One region of the Bacillus silvicola genome, then DNA from elsewhere that is predicted to be linked to it. Evidence: riboswitches for the same ligand, from Rfam matches in the RefSeq annotation. Region 1 holds a riboswitch; the other holds the start of a gene.
What was found. Region 1 has a riboswitch for S-adenosylmethionine ahead of ACP6L7_RS05045 (Na+/H+ antiporter NhaC family protein). Riboswitches for the same ligand answer to the same signal wherever they lie in the genome.

Region 1 (3,402 bases):
CTAGAAATTGTTTCATCTTGTGCTTGCCTCCCTTCGATTTGATACTCTTATCTTAACTATTTTTTCTTTTTTCCATAACGAGCTTAAGAACCGTTTTGAACTCAGACTTAAGACTGAGTTCAATTCAGCCTTTTGTAAAAACATAAGGTAGGATAGGATAATTCCCTCTTTTATCACGCATAAAAAGCCGTACAGAGAATATTCTCTGTACGGCTTCTGTTACTACGAATAACATCCATATTTAATTATGCTGTTTTATGATACTTTTTCTTTTCCGCCACTTTAGAAAACCTCGGGAAACCAATTAATATAGAAATAATTCCACATACTCCAACCAAAATTGGATAAAATGCGTATGGTAACAATTCAATTGGAGATAACGCGGCAAACCCTGCCGCAGTTAACATTTGAGCACCATACGGAATTAATCCTTGCACACAACATGAGAAAAGATCTAATACACTCGCTGATTTACGTGGATCAATTTCATATTGATCCGCAATGTTCTTCGCAAGAGGACCAGTAAAAATAATTGAAATCGTATTATTCGCTGTACACATATTCGTCATACTCACTAAACCAGCAATACCGAACTCTGCTCCTTTTTTCGAACGAATGTTACGTGTTAAAAGATTCATTAAATATTGAATACCACCATTATATTGGATCAGTTCAACCATACCACCGATTAATATAGCAAGTAATACTAACTCCATCATACCGCCCATTCCAGTCGTTACACTTTTAAAGAAACTTTCTAACGTGTAACTTCCATCTATAAGACCGATAGCACCAGATAATACAGTTCCACCAGTTAACACAATAAGTACATTCCAACCAAGTAACGCTGTAATAAGTACTCCTGCATATGGTAAAATCTTTATCCAGTCAAAACTATGTGCTTTAACTTGTGTATCACTTCCTAAAGTAATTATTACTAATAGAACAATTGTAATAATAGCCGCTGGTAATACAATTAAAAAATTTGTTTTAAACTTATCTTTCATTTCTGTTCCTTGTGAACGAACAGCTGCGATTGTTGTATCTGAAATAAATGATAAATTATCACCAAACATCGCTCCGCCAACAACAGTAGCCATCGCAAGTGCAATTGAGATATCAGTTTGCCCACTAATACCTACAGCAATTGGTGCTAACGCTGCAATTGTTCCCATTGAAGTTCCCATCGCTAATGAAATAAATGCCCCGATAATAAAAATTCCAGCTACGATAAATCCTTGCGGCAAAATAGATAACGCTAAGTTAACTGTAGAATCAACTCCGCCCATTCCTTTAGCTGTTTCAGAAAAAGCACCTGCAAGAACAAAAATTAATACCATAATCATAATATCCGGATTTCCTGCACCTTTAGCGAATCGCTCCACTTTCACATTAAAGCTTTCTTTGTGATTCATCGCTAAAGCGACTCCTACAGCAATTGAGATTGCTATAAGTATCGGCAATTTATAGAAATCACCTGTAATAATTCCAGAACCAATAAATAGCGCCAAAAATATACCAAGTGGTAATAAAGCTAAACCATTTCCTCTCGTTTCTTTCAAAGTACCATCTCTCCCTAGTTTCAACCTTTTTTCTAATGAATAACAAAAGACCTCTTCCAACGAGAAGAGGTCTTATACATCTATAAGAAACGCTCTTCTCATCTTTCAAGCACATGCTTGCTGGATTTGGCACAGCACTCTAAAATCGAGTCCGCTGCCGAGGCATCGTAGGGCCAGTCCCTCCGCCTCTCTTTATAAGAAGGTTTCATATTTATTTTTTAATAATAATTTCTTCCCTAACTTTACTCGCTTACAAAACAAAAGTCAATTATTTTTTGTATAGATTTTTTTGGTAATTATACAAAAATTTGAATACAACAATCATTTTAACTTTTTGATTTCTTCTTCCAATATTGAAATCCAATAAAATTCACTCTTTTTTATTGTAGCTATGATACATTTCGTAGTGTACCAAGCTAACTCATACTCTTCTTTTGTAACATCGCCACTTTTATAAGCATTCTCTAGCTCATCTTCATCCAATACATACATTTTACCATTCGGTAATAACACTACATCTAAATATAAATCATCAAAATAAGGTAAACCACGATCGTCTACTTTAAATTCTTTCGTCACATCGATATAATATTGCACTAATTTTTTTTGATCGTCTAACATAGCTGTAATTGCAAAGTTTTTCCCGTTTATAAAATATTGAATCCATGTATACCCATCACCTGCAATGCAAAGTTCTTTACTATTGTACTCTTTATAACTAGGCTCTCTCACCTTTTTTATGTCTAGTATTCCTAACATTCCCTCTTCTACTTGCTTAACCCTATAATCCTTCTCTATTAGTCGCTTCCACGAAGAACCGTCACCATATTTACGTTTCATTACGTCCGCTCCTCTTCTATATATAGAAAAGCCCCCACATATTATGTGAGAGCTTGTTCATATTATAATTAAGCTGCTTGACCCTTTTCAGATATCTCTTTTAAATAGGCTTGTCCTTTTTCAGCGTCATATTGACCTTCCCACTTAGACATAACTACAGCCGCTAAAGAGTTACCTACAACGTTAACTGCTGTACGAGCCATATCAAGAATACGGTCAATACCTGCAATAAACGCTAAACCTTCAGCTGGAATACCTACTGTACCCAGTGTTGCTAATAATACAACGAATGATACGCCCGGTACACCTGCGATACCTTTTGATGTAACCATTAATACAAGTAATAACGTAATTTGTTGTGTAATGGATAATTCAATACCGTACATTTGCGCTAAGAAAATTGCCGCAATCGCTTGATATAAAGTTGATCCATCTAAGTTAAATGAATAACCTGTTGGAATAACGAAAGATGTAATTGCTTTCGGACAACCGAACTTTTCCATTTTCTCCATAATTTTCGGTAAAACCGTTTCTGAACTTGCTGTAGAATACGCTAAGATCAGCTCGTCTTTTAAAATCTTAAAGAATTGGAAAATATTTATTCCAAAGATTTTCGCTGTAAGTCCTAATACGACTACAACGAAGAATATCATTGCCCCATATACTACAATGAGTAATTTCCCTAATGGAATTAATGAAGCTAATCCGAATGTAGAAACTGTAACACCAATTAATGCAAATACACCAAATGGTGCAAACTTCATAACTTGGTTCGTTACATAAAACATTGCATCTGCTACACCTTGGAAAAATTGTAGAACTGGTTTGCCACGCTCACCAACTGCTGCTACACCTAAACCAAATAATACTGAGAAGAAGATAATAGCCAGCATATCACCTTCAGCTAATGATTTCATAATGTTCGTCGGAACAATATTTACAAACGTATCCGCGAACGAATGACTTTGTACTTGCTCTGTCGTATGTGTATATTTAGAAA
Region 2 (3,402 bases), on a different contig from region 1:
AATGCAATCTCTCCCCATTCAAGTGGACCAAATCCAACTTTCACATTATCTAGTTTCGCCTTTGTTATTGTTGTTTCCACTTGAACTTTATCATTATAATAAGCATCGACGCGTCCAAATCCTACTTCGTTCAATTCCGCCGTTGGATCCTCTGAGTACGTTTTAATCGTAAAAGCATTATTTTTATTTAAAGCTTTTAACTCCTGCTCTCCTGCTGTACCAAGTCCAACACCTACAGTTTTTCCTTTTAGATCCTCTATCGATTTAATTGTATTATTATCTTTCTTCACCGCAAAAACAGATCCTGAATACACATATGGGATCGAAAAATCATATTTCTTTTTTCTTTCCGGAGAAACGGATAATTCATTTGCAATCGTATCAATACGACCTGAATCTAATAAACCAAATAATCCTTCAAAATCAGAAACATTCCATTCTACTTTATATCCAGCTTTTTTAGCAGCCGCCTCAATAATTTCAGCATCAAAACCTTTTACTTTTTCACCCTCTTTAAAAATAAATGGACTACGACCTGCAGAAGTCCCAACTTTCACTACTTTTTCATTCGTTTTTTCACTTGATACGTTAGAACCACATGCAGACAAAGCTCCAACTGATAGTGTTAATGCTATCGTTAGTAATAATGACGATTTTCTCATAACTCTTCCTCCTAAATAACGAAATGATTTCCTTCTTCAGATGCATTTAATTGTCGTAAAAACTTTTTCGTACGTTCATTTTGTGGGTTTCGAAAAATCTCTTCTGGCGTTCCCTGCTCTACGATAATTCCATCCGCCATAAATATAATGCGATCAGCCACATCTTTTGCAAAATTCATTTCATGTGTAACAATAACCATCGTTATATGCTGTCTTGCCAAGTCTTTAATAACTTGCAGTACCTCATTAACTAATTCTGGATCAAGCGCAGAAGTCGGTTCATCAAACAATAATACAGCGGGATTTAAAGCCATTGCTCTAGCAATCCCTACCCTTTGCTGTTGCCCTCCTGATAGCATCGTTGGATAAAAATCTTCTTTCTCAGCTAACCCTACTTGTTTTAATATTTCTCTAGCTATTCCCTTTGCCTCTTCCTCACTTTTTTTCTGTACAACCGTTAATGGCGTTGTAATATTTTGCAGTGCTGTTTTATTTTTGAATAAATTATAGTTTTGAAAAACCATAGCTGTTTTTTGCCGTAATTGTATTATTTCTTTTTTATAAAGTTTCTTCGCATGAATCTCCAAATCTTCAATTCTAATACTTCCATCATTCGGTTGTTCTAATAAATTCAAACATCTCAGTAGTGTCGATTTCCCTGAACCAGAAGGTCCAATAATTACTACCACTTCCCCTTTTTTCACAGTAAGTGAAATTCCCTTTAACACTTCATTATGTTTGTAGGATTTATACAAATCACTTATCTCAATCACATACTTCACCTCATTTCTGTTATAAATACGGCGCATCAAGTTTCTTTTCTAATTTTTTCTGCCCCCAGCTAATTGCAATTGTAATAATCCAATACACAATCGCTACCGCTAAATAACTTTCCATATAACGATACGATTGAGCAGCTAACATTTTCGCTTGTGCTAAAATTTCAGCCACCCCAAGCGCAAAAGATAACGAAGATTCTTTTAACAATCCAACAAAATTATTTCCAAGTGACGGCACTGCTACACGAATAGCCTGCGGAAAGATAATTTGCCGCATCGCTTGTGCTTTTGTCATCCCTACTGATAAACAAGCATCCATTTGCCCTGATTCAACAGCATTTAATGAACCTCGAATTATCTCTGACAAATAAGCAGCATTATTTAAACTGAGACCAATTAAAGTTGCTTGCATAGCTGTAAGTACTGTAAAAGCCGGAGATATTTGTGGCAATCCGAAATACAACACAAACAATTGAACTAATAACGGTGTTCCTCTAAAGAAAGAGATATACACCCTTGCAATTGGATATAAAAATTTCGTTTTGTTTTTTGTTATGGTTGCCAAGCCAATCCCTATAAAGAAAGAAAGAATCATGGAAACAACAGTAATCCCTAAAGTTATGTATACATACTTAAATAATTGCGGAAAACTTTCTAAAAAATACGTTACATCAAATTTCATTCTATCCCCCCTCTCTAAACAAAAAACTCTTCTTACACATATAAGAAGAGTTGAATGTTAATCCATTCCCCCCATCTTCCAGACGCCTCATACGTCTGCTGGAATTAGCACAGTACTTTTGTAGCCTGTTGCTGAGATTTCATCGGGCCAGTCCCTCCATCTCTCTTGATAAGAAAACTAATAAATTTTTCCATTTATTAAGTTGTTATTATGAAGAATACAGCTAAATTAAAACAATGTCAATAGGAAAACTAAGAATTAAACCCATACTTATTTCTTACATACAAACAATATGCCATCAAAATTACTCTTCTTTATACAACGTACACAAAAAGCCGGTACTTCTAACAAACTTAGAAATACCAGCTTCCAATCTTTTACTCTTATAGCTTATGATATTTATCTCATTTTATGTACTTCAGCAACTAGCTTTCCACCTTGTATGCCCATATACAACTTAACAGGAGCATCATTCGTGTTTTCAAATACTAAGTCTAAATATGGATATGCAATTGTAGCATCTCTTCCTTGTGGTACATAACCTACTGTTTTAGAATGTGTAGTTCTCTCTACCATTTTCAAACCAGCTTGATCTGCCGCATTGAATAAAGTAGATGATGTTTGACAAACGCCACCACCATAACCATCTACTAATTTACCATCTACAATTTCTTTTCCTAATTGGTACCCTTTATCTGGTGTTGTATCTCCAATTAGTTCATTAAAAGAGAAACGGTCTCCTTTCGCTAAAACAACTCCACTTACGCTCTGAGCAGATAAACGAATATTTTCAATTCGACCACCTGTTGAGCCACCTAAATTCGTTTCATATCTACCAATTACAGTACCACTGCCTTGCGCATCACTTAATGTTGCGGTAGGCTTTTTCTCCACAATTGGTAACTGATAAGTAGAATCCCACATACCTACATTTAATAATTTGTCTACTAACTCTTTTTCCATTAATTCATACGAAGGTTTTCCTTCTTGCCACGTTCCATCTGGCGCTAAACGTGAAGGAACCATCTTTTTATCGACGCTCTTTCCTACCTCACTAGCAACCTTTGATACCGATTTTTTGAATTTCGCTTCATCTTCAAAATAACCTAAGCTTGATAAATCTAGTTTCTTCACTTCAGTACCAGTACGACCATCCACTAAGCTAATTGAATCCTGTACATCAGCCTTAGCCTCTACAACGTTCCCACCAATATCACTCACTAATGCAACATCACTTACTTTTGCGCCACAACCACTTACTATAGCTACGCATAGCACC

Region 2: linked by a shared signal. The riboswitch ahead of ACP6L7_RS14110 (amino acid ABC transporter permease) and the one ahead of ACP6L7_RS05045 (Na+/H+ antiporter NhaC family protein) in region 1 are both predicted to bind S-adenosylmethionine.

What each region holds. Positions count from the first base shown of each region.
Region 1 covers NZ_JBNGVC010000001.1:958,271-961,672, forward strand. Annotated here, with positions in the region: gene ACP6L7_RS05040 (lmo0954 family membrane protein) at 1-16, opposite strand, end outside; gene ACP6L7_RS05045 (Na+/H+ antiporter NhaC family protein) at 246-1,562, opposite strand; SAM riboswitch class I at 1,658-1,763, opposite strand; gene ACP6L7_RS05050 (ribonuclease FAU-1 family protein) at 1,884-2,402, opposite strand; gene gltP (glutamate/aspartate:proton symporter GltP) at 2,471-3,402, opposite strand, start outside.
Region 2 covers NZ_JBNGVC010000012.1:435,886-439,287, forward strand. Annotated here, with positions in the region: gene ACP6L7_RS14100 (amino acid ABC transporter substrate-binding protein) at 1-662, opposite strand, end outside; gene ACP6L7_RS14105 (amino acid ABC transporter ATP-binding protein) at 674-1,435, opposite strand; gene ACP6L7_RS14110 (amino acid ABC transporter permease) at 1,455-2,123, opposite strand; SAM riboswitch class I at 2,192-2,298, opposite strand; gene ACP6L7_RS14115 (VanW family protein) at 2,523-3,402, opposite strand, start outside.